DNA from 2 places in the uncultured Caballeronia sp. genome. Region 1 is predicted to be linked to the other one. Evidence: riboswitches for the same ligand, from Rfam matches in the RefSeq annotation. Region 1 holds a riboswitch; the other holds the start of a gene.
What was found. A riboswitch is a leader RNA that binds a small molecule or an ion and turns the genes downstream of it on or off. The one in region 1 is predicted to bind manganese.
Positions count from the first base shown of each region.

Region 2: another riboswitch for manganese. It lies ahead of mntP (manganese efflux pump MntP); the one in region 1 lies ahead of ACFFAR_RS12265 (sodium:calcium antiporter).

Region 1 covers NZ_CAXTGZ010000143.1:1,094-10,172, reverse strand. The annotation lists partial or broken gene ACFFAR_RS12280 (flagellin) at 1-177, shown strand, start outside; gene fliD (flagellar filament capping protein FliD) at 359-1,888, shown strand; gene ACFFAR_RS12270 (flagellar protein FliT) at 1,901-2,200, shown strand; gene ACFFAR_RS12265 (sodium:calcium antiporter) at 2,343-3,353, opposite strand; yybP-ykoY riboswitch at 3,454-3,622, opposite strand; gene ACFFAR_RS12260 (ABC transporter substrate-binding protein) at 3,875-5,461, shown strand; gene ACFFAR_RS12255 (MBL fold metallo-hydrolase) at 5,514-6,593, opposite strand; gene ACFFAR_RS12250 (MerR family transcriptional regulator) at 6,705-7,157, shown strand; gene aceK (bifunctional isocitrate dehydrogenase kinase/phosphatase) at 7,244-9,046, shown strand; gene can (carbonate dehydratase) at 9,077-9,079, shown strand, end outside.
Region 2 covers NZ_CAXTGZ010000264.1:217-7,463, reverse strand. The annotation lists partial or broken gene ACFFAR_RS18200 (ATP-binding protein) at 1-1,423, shown strand, start outside; gene ACFFAR_RS18195 (hypothetical protein) at 1,433-2,020, opposite strand; gene ACFFAR_RS18190 (transglycosylase SLT domain-containing protein) at 2,088-2,675, opposite strand; gene ACFFAR_RS18185 (diguanylate cyclase) at 2,801-4,294, opposite strand; yybP-ykoY riboswitch at 4,623-4,800, shown strand; gene mntP (manganese efflux pump MntP) at 4,818-5,387, shown strand; gene pqqE (pyrroloquinoline quinone biosynthesis protein PqqE) at 5,399-6,523, opposite strand; gene pqqD (pyrroloquinoline quinone biosynthesis peptide chaperone PqqD) at 6,520-6,792, opposite strand; partial or broken gene pqqC (pyrroloquinoline-quinone synthase PqqC) at 6,789-7,247, opposite strand, start outside.

The DNA of each region.
Region 1 (9,079 bases):
ACGACGCAGCAAGCACAATCGACGGACTTGTCGTCGGCTCAATCGCAAATCACCGACGCGGACTTCGCGCAGGAAACCGCGAACCTGAGCAAGGCGCAAGTGCTGCAGCAAGCAGGTATCTCGGTGCTGGCACAGGCCAACTCGCTGCCGCAACAAGTACTGAAGCTCCTCGGCTAAGCATTTTGGCCGACGCAGTAACCGGCGCGCACCGCTTACAATGCGCGCCGGGTGAAACACCCGCATCACAGCGGTAGTGGCAGCAAAAAGAAGCAAAAAAACCGCTGGGAGGCTTGCCTCCCAGTTCGCGTTTCCGGAATTTATCGAGCGTTTTCCGGCCCACGCACGAACGGAGCAATGCATGAGCACGATATCTACATCGTCAACCGGTTCAACCGTTGACCCGAACAGCGCGGTCCAGCAGGCCGCACAGTCGATCATCAGCGGCTCGACCGGCTCGACCATGGACGTGAACTCCCTGGTCACCGCGCTCGTCAATTCGAAAATCGCGGGCCAGACGGACACTCTCAATAGCAAGACCACCACGGACAACACGCAGGTCACGGCGCTCGGCACGCTGAAATCGGTGATGTCCCTGCTGCAGACGTCTCTTTCGGCACTCTCGGACGGCACGACGCTCTCTGCCTTCACGGCGACCGGCGACGGCAAGGGCATCACTGCGAAGGGCACCTCCGGCGCGGTGGCGGGCTCCTATTCCGTGCAGGTCTCGAATATCGCGACATCGCAGTCGATTACCTCGGGCGCATTCAAGTCGACCGATACGCTCGGCACCGGGACCATGACCATCTCGGTCGGCGGCAAGAACATGTCGATCCCGGTCACGTCGGACAACAACACGCTGTCGGGCATTGCATCGGCCATCAATTCGGCGTCCGGCAATCCGGGCGTGACGGCGGCCATCGTGAACGGCACGGACGGCGCGCATCTGGTGCTGCGTTCGTCGTCCACGGGTGTTTCGAACGGGATCAATGTCTCGATCTCGGGGACGGCATCGGGCGACGCGCTGAACAACCTCGCCGTGACCTCGGGCACAGCGTCCGCGCCCGCAAGCAGCTCGGAAACGGCCGGCAATTACACGGGCTCGGTGACCACGGTTGCATCGGGAAACTGGACGCAGAGCGTAGCCGGAGAAGACGCCAACTTCTCGATCGCGGGCACGCCCGGAACCAGCGCCAGCAACACGATCACCACGGCGCTCAGCGGCGTTTCGATGACGCTCGATTCCACATCGGTCGGCACCACGCAGACGCTGACCGTCGCGCCCGATACGACCGGACAGGCAACGGCCATCAACGCCTTCGTCACCGCGTACAACAACTACATGAGCACGGTCCAGTCGCTGACATCGTTCGACTCGACCCAGGCAGTCGGTTCGCAAGGGGGCGCGCTGCTCGGCGACTCCATGATGAACACGATCCGCAACACGCTCTCGAGCGCCATCAGCGGCGCGGTCGGCGCGGGCTCGTCCGCGGTCAATCTCGCGTCTATCGGCATCACGCTGCAGCCGGACGGCACGCTCAAGACCGATTCCGATGCGCTCACCGCCGCGCTCAGCAGCGATCCGCAAACCGTCGCGAAGTTGTTCAATTCGACTAACGGCGTTGCCGCGAACATGAACAACGACCTGACGTCGTTCCTTGCGACCGGCGGCATCATGGATACGCGCTCGACCGCGCTGACCGCCGACCTGAAAAGCCTGAGCGACCAGCAAACGGCACTCACGGCATACGCCGCGCAGTTGACGACTTCGTACAACGCGCAATTCACGGCGCTGAACACGCTGATGTCGCAATCGACAAGCAACGCCAGCTACCTCACGCAGTTATTCGGCGGCACGGACAGCGCGGGCGCACTCGCGACCAACAAGTAAGGGAGCAAAGCGATGAACCAGCAAGAACTGATCGCGCAGGCGTGGGCGCTGACGGAAGCCATCGAAAATGCAGCCGCCGATAACGACTGGCCCCGCGCCGCCGAACTCACGCAAACGCGTTCGCCGCTCCTGATGGGCTTGCAAGCCGACCAGCCCGCCGATGCCATGGTCATCATCCGCCGGATCCAGGCGAGCATTGCGACGATCATGAACGTGGCGACATCGGCGGAAACGGCGTTGATGAGGAATCACCGGCAAGCGATGAACCAGGCGAGCGCCGCCAGCCGGTATCAGCAGGCAGCACGACTCTGAAGCGGCAGTGAAGAGACAACGCAGGACAACAAGAGATGCGCGGTAAGTGCGACGCGCAATGTGATTGATGCCCGCTTCGGCGGGCTTTTTTTTGCGCGCGAACTGGCGGCATGCCGAGGCGCACGCCGCTACCTGCGATGACTTACCGTCCCAGCGTCAACCCGAGATAAAGCGCGTACAGGCCGCCGTTCACGAGCAGCGCCCAAAGCACGATCCCGCCTTTTCTCGCGTTGAACCGCAGCCATGCGGCGGCGGCAAGCGTGATGAAAACGCCGGTCAGCACTTCAACGCGCGGTTCCCAGGGCGTCAGCATGATGCCGATACCCGGCAGCAACGTGCCTTGAAACACCATTGCGCCGGTGATGTTCCCGAACGCGAGCGTGTCCTTCCCGCGCCGCGCCCAGATGATGCTGTTCACCTTTTCCGGCAGTTCGGTCGCGATCGGGATGATGATCAGCGAGAGCAGCAACGCCGAAATGCCCAGCACATGCGACACACCTTCAACGCCCGCGATAAACCCCTTCGCCCCGCCAACCAGCAGTGCAACGCCGATCAGCATCTGTAGCGCAATGGTCGCAAGCGTCGTCGGCAAGCCCACATGCGCGATCAGCAGGCGCTCGGGCGCCTCGGTGCCGTGCCCTTTCTCGACCAGACTGGCCGATGCGCGAAACGTCGTAATCACATACACCACATACACGCCGACCAGGCCGACGGCGAACAACGCGCGCACGGGCCACGCGTGATGCGGGACGAACATCGCGCCGGCTGCAATCATGAACGCGCAGAGGAAGAAGTTGAGATCGCGGGTAAAACCCGTGTGTTCAGGCGTGACCAGACCCTTCAGGCCGCGCGTCTTGATCACGGCAATGGCCATCAGGCAGGTGGAAAGCGTCGCGAGCATCAGCGGCGCGCCAAGAATGGCGCCGACGCCGATTTCCTCGTTGACCGAACGATTTGCCGAGGCGCCCAGCAACGCGATGATCGGCACGGTGGTTTCAGGCAATGCCGTGCCAATGGCCGCAAAGAGCGAACCTGTGACGCCTTCGGAGATACCGAGTTTTTCGCCGAGATGCTCGAGTGCATTGGTGAACAATTCCGATGCCGCCAGAATCACCACGAGCATGAGTGCGAGTTGCAGGAAGAGCATGGTCATGCCGCACCTCGCAATGAGGGGTACTGGCGACCGCTGCGCAAGGAGAGGCTTGTGACCGGAGTGGGGTATTTTTGTTTTGGAGACACGATGATTTCACGGTCGGACGTCAGCGAACCAGGGTGCTATCCCGCGCCGTCCGACCGTGAACGACAAGATGCACCCATGGTCTCGCCAAACCTGACCGGTCGAACGCGCCACGGCATCAGCCGAGTATGTTGACGCGTCCTCCTCCCATTGCGGGAGGAAGGCTACTCCCCAAAGACGGGCATGAGTTTAGCGTGGGGCTACGGATTAGGCAAGGCGACGCAGCCGGGCGGGATCGGTCCCATATCGATATCCCCAATCGGTCGTTGTAGCGGAAATAACGTTTCAGTAAGCTACGCCGACGCGGGTTTGTTGCGCAGGACCGTGCGCCGAAGCGCGCCGTACAATAAGTCGCAACGAGTCGCAACGCTGCCTGCATCGAAAAATGACGAAAATTAACCGACTAACCGACAACAGCATCAAAAACGGGAGATTCCATGCGCTTCAGAATGCTCGCAGCCGCAGTCCTGGCCGTAATACCGATGCTCGCGATAGCAAAACCGCTTACCGTGTGCACGGAGTCGAGTCCCGACGGCTTCGATGTCGTGCAGTTCAACTCACTCGTGACGACCAATGCATCGGCGGATGTGATCTTCAACACACTCGTCTCCTACGATGAAGTCGCGAAGAAGGTCACGCCCGCGCTCGCCGAGAAGTGGGATGTGAGCGCCGACGGCCTGACCTACACGTTTCACCTGCGCCCGAACGTGGCATTCCAGAGCACGGATTACTTCAAGCCATCGAGGAAACTGACGGCCGATGACGTCGTGTTCTCGTTTGATCGCATGCTTTCGGACAGCAACCCGTGGCACAAGGTGGCGGGCGCGAGCGGCTTCCCGCACGCGCAATCGATGGGTCTGGTGAAGCTGATCAAGTCGGTATCCAAGGTCGATGACAATACCGTGAAGTTCGTGCTGAACACGCCGAACGCGACCTTCGTGCCCATTCTGACGATGGGTTTTGCATCGATCTATTCGGCCGAATACGCCGATCAATTGCTCAAGGCCGGCAAGGAAACCGATCTGAACGCGAAACCCATCGGCACGGGTCCGTTCGTGTTGAAGAGTTATACCAAGGACGCCGTGATCCGCTACGACGTGAACCCGACCTACTGGGGCGCGAAGCCGAAGGTCGACCGGTTGATCTATGCAATCACGCCCGACGCCTCCGTGCGCGCGCAGAAAATCAAGGCGGGTGAATGCCAGATCGCGTTGTCGCCGAAGCCGCAGGATGTGATCGATGCGAAGAAAGGCGGCTCGATCAAGGTCGTCGAAACGCCGGCGTTCATGACGGCGTTCGTGGCGCTGAATACGCAGAAAAAGCCGCTCGACAACCCCAAGGTCCGCCAGGCGCTGAACGAGGCATTCGATCGCACGACGTACCTGAAAACGGTCTTCGAGAACACGGCGACGGCCGCCGTGAATCCGTTCCCGCCGAACACGTGGAGCTATGACAAGCAGGTGACGCCGTACGCGTATTCGGTCGATCGCGCGAAAAAACTCCTCGCCGATGCAGGCTATCCCAATGGCTTCGATACAACCATCTGGGTGCGTCCGAACGGCAGCGTGCTGAATCCGAACCCGAAGGCCGGCGCAGAATTGCTGCAGGCGGACTTGGCGAAGATCGGCGTGAAGGCGCAGGTCAAGGTGATCGAATGGGGTGAGCTGATCAAGGAAGCGAAGCAAGGCCAGCACGACATGTTGTTCATGGGGTGGGCCGGCGACAATGGCGATCCGGACAACTATCTCTCGCCGCTGTTCAGTTGCGCCGCCGTGCGTTCGGGCATCAACTTCGCGCGTTTTTGCGACCCGACGCTGGATCGTTTGATCGATGAAGGCAAGGCATCGGCGGATATCGGCAAGCGGACCAAGGCTTATACCGAAGCGCAGCAGATCATCCACGACCAGGCGCTGTGGATCCCGCTCGGCTATCCGACCGCGTCCGCGCTGACGCAAGCCAACGTGAGCGGGTATCGGGTCAGTCCGTTTGGACGGCAGAACTTTTCGACCGTATCCGTGCAGTAAGCGTTGTTGCTCTTTGAAAAACCGGGCGCCTTATAAAAAGCGCCCGGTTTTTTCATGCCGGCGCGAAACGGATTACGCCATCGTCTTCATTCGTACGACGCACCAGTTCACCTTTCAGCCAGAGCAAGTGCAAATGCGCCAGCGCTTCGCCGAGCGCAAAGGTCATCTGATGTACATCGAGCGGACGCTTGAACATGATCGGCACAATGTCCGCCGCGCTTTGCGGCTTCGCCGCGCACGCCTCGTGCACTTCTGCGAGGCGCGCCGCGTGATGATCGCGAAGCTGCCTGATACGCGTATGCATGCCGCGAAACGGCTTGCCGTGGGAAGGCAGGACAAGCGCATCGGCGGGTAACGCTTCGTATCGGCCGAGGGATTTCAGGAACAGCGCCACCGGATTGCTCTCCGGTTCGATAGCAAACACGGACACATTCGTCGAAATGCGCGGCAAGACCATGTCCCCGGAAATCAGCACGTTGGTCTCCGCGCAATAGAACGCGCAATGTTCGGGCGAATGACCGAAACCCGTTATTACTTCCCAGTCGCGCCCGCCAATCCTGACCATATCGCCGTTGCGCAGTCGGCGGAAATGCTGCGGTATGGATGGAACGAGCTTCGGGTAATACGTATCGCGTTTGCGTAACGCTTCGAGCGATGCCGGGTCCCTCATGCCATGTCGCGCGAAGTGCTGTGCGGCGCGCTCGCCGCCTGCATCCGATCCGTCGCCGCTGGACATGACGCGGCCCATCGCGTATTCGCCGTGCGACATCCAGAGTCTTACCGGACCCCAGCGCTTTTGCTCGCCCCCATTGCAGATCCAGTCGGCGAGGCCCAGATGATCCGGATGGCAATGCGTGACGATCACACGCAAAACCGGCAAGCCGTCGAGCAACGTACCGAAGACGCTTTCCCAACTGGCGCGGATGGTTTCGTCTGAAATACCGCAATCGATGACGGTCCAGCCCTTCACGCCATCGATTTCATCGCGCATGACCCAGACGTTGACGTGATCGAGCGCGAACGGCAGCGGCATGCGTACCCAAAAGACGCCGGGCGCGACTTCCATCGCCCGGCCGGGTTCGGGAAGCCGGTCGGCGAAAACGTAATCCAGTTGTTGTTCGAGCGGATTCATGCGGGTCGGTCTCCGGGTTGTCGATTCTTGCAATGCCGCCAAGTTGACGCTAACGTTAACTTGTATTTTACAGTGGTTGTCAAAAGCCGTTCAGCGCTTCACTACTTTCAAATGACCGACACGCGTTACACCATCACCGAACTGGCTCGTGAATTCGACATCACGCCCCGCGCGATCCGTTTCTATGAGAATCAGGGTTTGCTCACGCCGGCGCGCGAAGGCACGAACGGTGTGCGGCGCGTTTATTCGGCGCGCGACCGCACGCGCCTGAGGCTGACGCTGCGCGGCAAGCGGCTCGGGTTTACGCTGTCCGAAATCAGCCGGCTGCTGGATCTCTACGATTCACCCACGGGCACCGTCGCGCAGTTGCACGCGTTCCTGGACACGATCGCGGAACATCGCGCGGTGCTGGAGCGGCAACTGGAAGACCTGAACGCGACGCTGGCCGAGCTTGCCGCGTACGAAACGCAAGGCCGTGCGCTGCTTTCGGCGAGTGCTGAAAAGCGCGCACGCAAGATGGCTGCGGCTTCTCCGGCCACGGAGAAACGCGCGAAGGCGGTATGAACGGCCGTGGCGATACAATATCGCCCGGTTTGAATGCACAGGAAGTAACGCACCTCACGCGACACCACACGAAGTGCAGGGTCGATATGAATCACTTTCCCAGATTGCTGTCGTCGCAGATTGGCTTCGATGTCGCGCAAACGCTGCTCGAAGGGTTCGATCGTCACTATCGCGTTTTCAGCGATGCTGCGATCGCGGCGAAGCATTTATTCGAAGAAAGCGACTGGCATGCGCTGCAACGCCTGGCGCGCGAGCGCATCACGTCCTACGACGATCGCGTGGAAGAATGTGTGACGCGTCTGCAGGACCAATACGACGCAGAGAACATAGACGATGAAGTCTGGCAGCAGATCAAGCTGCATTACATCGGCTTGTTGACGACGCACCGGCAACCCGAATGCGCCGAGACGTTTTTCAACTCCGTGTGCTGCAAGATCCTGCACAGGTCGTATTTCAATAACGACTTTATCTTTGTGCGGCCGGCCATATCGACGGAGTATATCGAGAACGATGAACCCGCCGCCAAGCCGACGTATCGCGCGTATTACCCAAAGAAGGACGGGCTCGCTGCAACGCTCGCGCGCATTGTCACGAACTTCCAGCTCGAGCCTGCATTTGAAGACCTCGAACGCGATGTTCAATGCGTCATGCGAGCCATCACCGAGGCATTAGGCGAGTTCGAGGCGGCACCGAATTTCCAGATCCACATGTTGTCGTCCCTGTTCTTCCGCAACAAGGCGGCGTACATGATCGGGCGGATCATCAACGACGACCTGATCCTGCCGTTCGTCTTGCCCGTGCGTCACGCGCAACCAGGTCTGCTCGCGCTCGATACGGTCCTGTTGCAACGCGAACAAGTGCTGATCATCTTCAGCTTTTCGCATTCGTACTTTCTCGTGGATATGGAAGTGCCGTCGGCGTATGTGCAGTTCCTGCGCACCATCATGCCGGGCAAAGCAAAGGCGGAGATCTATACATCCGTGGGACTGCAGAAGCAGGGCAAGAATCTGTTCTATCGTGACTTGCTGCATCACCTCTCGCATTCCAGCGATAAATTCACCCTTGCGCCGGGCATCAAGGGCATGGTCATGCTGGTGTTCACGTTGCCATCGTTCCCCTATGTGTTCAAGCTGATCAAGGACAACTTCCCGCCGCCGAAGGAGACCACGCGCGAGAAAGTCGAGGACAAGTACCGGCTGGTGAAGCGCCATGACCGGCTGGGGCGCATGGCCGACACGCTCGAATATTCGAGCGTCGCGTTGCCGTTAGCCCGTCTGGACGATGCATTGCTCAAGGAACTCAGGAAAGAAATCCCGTCGATGATCGAATACGAAGGCGACAAGCTCGTGATCCGGCATTTGTATATTGAACGCCGCATGACGCCGCTGAACCTGTATTTGCAGAACGGCACGCCACACGAGATCGAGCATGGCATCAGGGAGTACGGCGACGCCATCAAGCAACTGATGCAGGCGAACATCTTTCCCGGCGACATGCTGTACAAGAACTTTGGCGTCACGCGGCACGGCCGCGTGGTGTTCTACGATTACGATGAAATCGAATACCTGACCGATTGCAACGTGCGCCATGTGCCGCAAGCGCGCACCGAAGAAGAGGAAATGTCGGGCGAGCCGTGGTACACCGTCGGGCCGCACGATATTTTTCCGGAAACGTATGGAACGTTCCTGCTCGGCGATCCGCGAGTGCGCGACGTCTTCATGAAACACCATGCCGATTTCTTCGATCCGGCTCTCTGGCAAAAGCATAAGGAACAGATCCTCAACGGCGAACTCGCCGAGTTCTTCCCCTACGAACGCAGCAACCGTTTCAGCGTTCGCTATCCCGAGCGTTTTCTGAACGGCGCACCTGCCGCATGCGCCGCCGCATGAAACCCGCGTGACCTACCAGCACTGAATGCCATG
Region 2 (7,247 bases), on a different contig from region 1:
CATGCGCAGCAATGAATTGTTCGGGCGCGTGCGGGTGAATTCGAGCGTGGACGGTGTCGAACGGATCCTGGCTTTCCGGCGAGTGGGCGACTATCCGCTATACGTGGCAAGCGGTTTTCCGACGTCCGTCATCTTTGCGAACTGGCGCCAGCATTACGCGCTGATCGCGGTGATCACGGCCGTGCCGTGCATCGCGGTCTGGTTGCTCGTGTTGTTCTCGCTGCGCCAGTTGCGCTCGCAGCAATCCGCATGGGAACGTTGGCAGGCGGAAGTGGCCATGCGGCTTTCGGCGGAAGCGTCGAGCCGGCAACTGCGGCGCATGGGCGCGCTCGGTAATCTGGTCGCGAACGTGGCGCACGACTTCAATAACCTGCTGATGGTGGTATCGGCGAATATGGAGTTGGCGCGGCGCAAGAACTTCAACGGGCTTGAACGGGAAGTGCTGGCGGTGGAACGCGCGACTGCGGGCGCCGAAGCGCTCGCCCGGCGTTTGCTCAGCGTTGCCCGCAAGCAGCCGCTCAAGCAGGAAGCCATCGATCTCACCACGTGGCTGCCCGCTGCGGCCGGGCTGATCGAAACGGCGGTCGGCGAGAAGATTCAGGTCAAGGTGCAGGTTTCGCCCGACATGTGGGGCGTGCGCGCCGACGCCACGGAGCTCGAATTCGCGATCATCAATATTGCGGTCAATGCACGCGATGCCATGCAGCACGGCGGCCGTTTCGCGATCCGCTGCCAGAACGTGCGGGTCACTGCCGATAACGTCCTGGCCGACGGCGAATATGCGCTGCTGGCCTTTACTGACACCGGCGAAGGCATGAACGATGTCACCGCCCGCCGCGCGTTCGAGCCGCTTTTCACGACCAAGCTGAGCGGTGCGGGGACGGGCCTCGGGCTCGCGCAAGTGCTGGCGGCGTGCGAGCAGGCGGGCGGCACGGCGCGGCTCGACAGCGTTCCCGGACGCGGCACGACCGTGCGGCTCTATTTGCCGCGCTGGCACATTGCGCCGCAAGTGCCGCCGGATGATCCTGACACGGACGCTGGCGGCCCGGCGCTGCCGAAGCCCGAGACAACGCAAGGCCCGGGTTCGGTCCTGCTGGTCGAGGACAACGAGGAAGTCGCCGCAGGCGTCGCGGCGGTGCTCGCCACGTTCGGCTGCGATGTGCGCCACGAACTCACCGCCGACAAAGCCTTCGACGTCCTCAACGAAGGTGGACGCTTCGACCTGGTGTTATCGGATATACAGATGCCTGGGCGGCTCAACGGCATCGACCTGGCGGAGAAAGTGCGCGGCACGTGGCCCGCGCAGCGGATCGTGCTGATGACCGGTTATGCCGATGAATTCGAGCGCGCGCGGCACACGGGCGTGACCATTCTGGCGAAGCCGTTCAATATCGACGAATTGCGTGAACTCGTGCAGGGTTGATACCGCAACTCAGCGCGGGGCCGCCGATGAAAAGAATTCGCTGAGCAATTCCGAGACTTGCCACATTGCGCACGGGCGCCGGCAATGGCCGTCGTAGCCGGCCGCCTGCAAGGCCGTTACCGTGTCTTCCGGCAGGAAATTGCTCATGGCGAGCAATAATGTTCCAATGTGCGCGGAGTCGAGACTGAGGGTGCGAACGAAGCCGGTGTTACCAGCCAGGGTCAGCCGTGTATCGATCATCAGCGCCTGCGGACGCCATGTATCGATCAGCCCGGCCAGTGCCTCAAGAGTCGTCACGTGTTGGGCGGCCATGCCCTTCAGGCCCAGCAGCAGCACGAATGACTCGCCAATCATTGGATCTCGATGGGCAATAACGATGCGCCGCACGTCCATGAAAAGGGGCGCACGTTTAGGGTTCCAAAGGGCGAACTGCTCATGGTTTGCTTCGAACGGGCGTCTGGTCACGTCTTCCTCGGAGATGAGGCGATCGGTATGCCGACCGTTGACGCATCGGGGAATCGAAGGCGTAAGGCACTGCGCCGCTGTTGCGGCGTTCAGTCTTCGATAAAAAGCGGAATCAGGAGAGAGCTGCAGCAAGAAACGGTCCGAAAGGGCGGACCGGAGTTGCCAACGATGAAGTGTTACGTCTGCTTATTTGGTGCGATCAATATCCTGCCTGAGCGCCAGCGGGCTCGGCATCGAACTGGGACGAGATCTTTTTGACCTGAAGACCAACTTTTTCGGCGTACGCTTTCGATCCGCCGTAGCTTTTCAGCGCGGCATCCACGTCACCGCGTGCCGACTGCACGTAACCATGCAGAATTGCGGACCCGGCTTCAATGTTGGCATCGGCTTCCGTCAGGTCGATATTGCGCACCAGTTTCTTGTGCGCAGACGGCACGACCTGCATCAATCCGGTTGCGCCATTCGCGCCGCGCGCGTTTTCCTTGAAGCGGGATTCGATCGAGATGATCGCGAGTAAAAGCGCGGGGGGAAGTGAATATTTCGATGCCGCCGACATCACGGCCGCCGAAATCTGCTCGGCCTTCGCACGCGCAACGCCGAATTTCTGCGAGATGAGACGGGAAACCTGGTGCTTTGCCTGGGCGTCGGCATCGGCTTCGCTTGCGGCGAGTTTCTGATCCATGACCGCTGCGGTCGTCTCCAAGGGGCGTTCCTGAGCCGTGGCGTCGTGCATCGCGCCGAGCGACAAACTGAAGGTCAGCGTCAGCAAGAAGAGTAGTCGGCTCATGGAGGGGTGCCATCGGAGAGAAGGTCGCATTATACCGATGGAAAAAAACCTTGCAAATCATGCGCTTGGTCGAAATGGCGAATTACGCAGAGGATTGGCCGGACGAGCGCGACGCGCGTCGTGCTTCAGGACTGCGCGATTTCGACGCTCGCGAGCGTCATCGGGCGGACGCAATCGCGGCCCGCGGCCTTGGCTTCGTAGAGTTGTTGATCCGCGTCGCTCAGCAGGCCGTAAGCGCCGCCGAGCCCCGGCGGCGCGGCCGTGGCGCAGCCGATGCTCACCGTCAGCCGCCCGATCAGGCTCCCCCGATGCGCAATCGAACGCGTCCTGATGCGCGCACGGATCGTCTCGGCCAGGTGAAGCGCGCCGTCGATCTGGGTATCGGGGAGAAGGACGACGAACTCTTCGCCGCCGTACCGCGCGGGAATGTCGCCGGGCCGACGCACCGACAGCGCGATGCATTCCGCGACCGCCGCCAGCGCGTCGTCGCCGAGAGCGTGGCCGTAGTTGTCGTTGTAGGCCTTGAAGTAATCCACGTCGATGAACAACACCGATACCGCCGTGTTGCTGCGTCGTGCGCGCCGCCATTCCTCGTCCATGCGCTCGTCGAAGGCGCGCCGGTTGGGCAGGCCGGTCAGCGCGTCGGTGCCCGCGAGCCGCACGAGCTCTTCCTGCGCGCGCGCCCGTTCCCGTAACGACAGCGTCAAAAGCCACGACAGCGCGATAAAACTCAGCCCGAACAGCAGCGTCAGCACGCCGACCACGGTGCTGCGCGCGCGCCACGTTTCGAGCACATCTTCCTGCGCGGGCGCCACGCCCACGATAAACGGCGTGCCCGGCACGTGCGCGAACGTGAAGATGCGCTCGACCCCATCAACAGGCGATTTCGCCACGTATGACCCCGAGCTCGAATGCCTCATGCGGGCGAACGTGGCTGAGCCGGCGACGTTGCGATTGATATCCTCGCCGAGGAAGGGCTTTCGTACGATCAACGCGCCATCGTCCTGAACGATAAAAATCGATCCCTTCGGGCCGACTTCGATCTTGTCCAGGAGCGAACGGAAATACTGGAGGTTCACGGTCAGCAACGCGATGCCGGCAAACGATCCGTCCGGCGCATTGATACGCCGGCTCATGCCGATCGCCGCGCCGTTTGCGTGGGTCAAGTAGGGATGCGAGAAAAACAGGCCGACCGATGGGTTGTTTCGATGGGCAAGGAAATATTCGCGCTCGGCGAAGGTTTCGGGCGGCGTGGCCGTGGGGTTTTCTTTTATGATGACGCGGCCGCGGGCATCGATAACGTAGCTGCCGCCTATGTATGCCGCCGTGGTCGCGCGGTCGAATAGAATCCGGCGGCGCAGATTGAGCGGAAGCACCATGATGCTCGCGTCCTGCGCGCCATCGACCACGGCGCGAAGCGACAGATCGTAGATTTCGACGTTGCGGGCAATATCGCCGCCAATGATCGACACCAGATTGGCCGACGTCTCCCGGGCGTGGCTCAGTGCTTCTTCGCGGCCCTGGTACAACGTGGCGATCGACAAGCCTGCCATGACGACCGCAACGGCAGTTCCGGCAATCCCGGCAAGGAGCGGATAGCGTGACAGGGAATTTGCCATGCTGAGCGCTGTCCATCGATACCGGCCGCGGCGCTTTCGCGAAGCTGTTCCAGGTGGCAGGCCGGATCTCATGGCGCGCGCCTCGTCCGGCGTGCAGACGGTTTTGCGCCGGGAGGGCTTTCAGTCGTCAGCATGGATATCGTGATTGGCATCGCGGCTGTATCGGATCGAAGGCGCGGATCTGGGCTGGCCACCTTGTACGGGCCAGGACTTCGCGGAAAACGCGTGGTGGTGGTCAACCAGAGCGGAGGCGCATCGGCTGTGCCTGATGTACGGACACTAAAAAAACCTGGAGAAGATTACAAATTCATTTCGAACGTGATAGCCTTTGTCCGTCCTTGGGGAGTAGCCGGCTTCCAGCCATTGGAAGCGCTCATGTCAACACGCTTGGTTCGATCGAACCGTGGCATGAGCAACCGATCTGTATTCTGGTTGGCAAGACCATCGATGTAACGCCGCGACCGGTCGGGCTCGGCGAGACATCGTATGTTCCTGTCCCGACCCGAACATGATCATTGTCCCCATGAATATCGCTTCCACCATCCTGCTCGCCTTCGCCATGTCGACGGACGCCTTCGCCGCCGCTGTCGGCAAAGGCGCGACGTTGCGCCGTCCGCGTATGCGCGAGGCGCTGCGAACCGGCCTGATATTTGGCGTCATCGAGGCGATCACGCCGCTCGTCGGCTGGGCGCTCGGCAAGGCCGCGGCCCCGTACGTCATGTCGTGGGATCACTGGATTGCCTTCGGGCTCTTGCTCGTGCTCGGGTTGCGCATGATTCGCTCTGGCTTCAGCACGCCCACGCCCGAGGCCGAAAAACCCGTGCGTCACGGTTTCTGGCTGCTCGCCGCGACGGGCTTGGCAACGAGCATCGATGCCATGGCGGTGGGCGCGGGACTCGCTTTTATCGATGTGAATATTTTCTCTACGGCTGCGACCATCGGACTTGCGACGCTGATCATGGTGACCATCGGCGTGATGGTGGGACGCTTCTTGGGCCGCGCGGTCGGGCAGCGCGCGGAAGTGGCGGGCGGCTTGATCCTGGTCGCCATCGGCTCGGTGATTCTGGCCGAGCACCTCGGATATGTGAGCTGACCGGTCTATTCTCAGACGGTCGAGCGCAGCCGGCGCGAGTTGCTGTCGTTGCGGAAAATGATCGGATGTTCTTCAGGTTCGCGTTGTACCGCAGCCTGGCGCACCACGTTGATCACCGTTTCGTGATGGGGTGATTTATCGCAGACCGGGTCCGCGTTGGCCGGGTCGTCCGTGAGCAAATAGGCCTGGCAGCGGCAACCGCCTGCATCGATCGTTTTCTCTTCGCAGCTTCGGCATGGCTCCTTCATCCAGTCGAAGCCGCGAAAGCGGTTGAACGCATCGCTTTCGTACCAGATCTCGCGAACGGACGTGTCCTTGACGTTCGGGAACGTCAGGCCCGGAAGCGAACGCGCGGTGTGGCACGGCAAGGCGGCCCCATCGGGCGCCACGCCGAGGAACACCGAACCCCAGCCGTTCATGCATTTCTTCGGCCGCGTCTCGAAGTAGTCGGGCACGACGAAGTAGATCTTGCAGCGATGCCCGATCTTCTCCCGATACCGCTCGACCACCGCTTCGGCTTCTTTCAGTTGCTCGGCCGTCGGCATGAGTTGCGCGCGGTTCGCATGTGCCCAGCCGTAGTACTGCGTGTTCGCAAGTTCCAGATATTCCGCGCCCATTGCGAGCGCCATGTCGATGATCTTGTCCACGTGCGGCAGGTTGTATCGATGGAGCACGCAATTCAGCACCATCGGGAAACCATGCGCCTTGATCGACCTTGCAACACGGTTCTTCAGGTCGAACGTGCGCGTGCTGCTGAGAAAGTCGTTGAGCTCCTGCGTGGAATCCTGGAACGATAACTGGATGTGATCGAGGCCGGCGTCCTTCAATGCGTCGAGACGCTTGTCCGTCAAACCGATACCCGACGTGATCAGGTTCGTATAGAAACCCAGTTGCCGTCCCTCGCGCACGAGCACTTCGAGATCATCGCGCAACAGCGGTTCGCCCCCGGAGAAGCCGAGTTGTGCCGCGCCGAGCGCACGCGCTTCACGCAGCACGCCGATCCACTGGTCGGTCGTGAGTTCAGTGCTGTGGTCCGTGTAGTTGACGGGGTTGTAGCAGAACGCGCAATGCAACGGGCATCGATAGGTCAGTTCCGCGAGCAGCCACAGCGGCGGGGCAATGACGCTTGCGGTCATGTCGCTTCCTCCAGCCATCCACGACGCTCGGCTTCGGCAATGAACAACCTCACTTCGCCGCCGAGATCCTGAGTATTGAACGCTTGCTCCAGGTCGGCGATCAGCATGTCGATATCGCGCGTGCCGTCGCAGCGCTTCAGGATCTCGCCGGCGCTCTGATTGAGCTTGACCATGCCTTCAGGATAGAGCAGCACATGCGCGTCCTGCGCCGGTTCCCACTGCAGCCGGAAGATCCCCTTGAGCTTGAGCATTGGCGCTGGCGATGTCATTGCGGAAAGGCCTTTTCAATGGCGTCGAGCATCGACCACAAGATGTCGAGCTTGAATTGCAGGATTTCGAGCGCGCGTTCCTGCTGCTCGCGTGTCTTGAAGTAGTCTAGCGTGACTTGCAGGCCGTGCTCGACGTCGCGCTGTGCAAGCGAGATGCGCGAGCGGAAATACGTAAGGCCGTCGGCTTCGATCCACGGATAACACGTGGGCCATGTCGCAAGCCGATCCTTGTGGATCTGCGGCGCAAAAATTTCCGTCAGCGACGAACACACCGCTTCTTGCCACGGCGCACGGCGCGCGAAGTTGACGTAGGCATCGACGGCGAATTTCACACCGGGCGCCACATGTTCCAGCGACCAGAGTTCGTCGCGCGTGAGGCCGACTGCGTCGCCCAGGCGTGCCCATGTTTCTATGCCGCCTTCGTCATCCCCGTAACCGTCGTGATCGAGAATGCG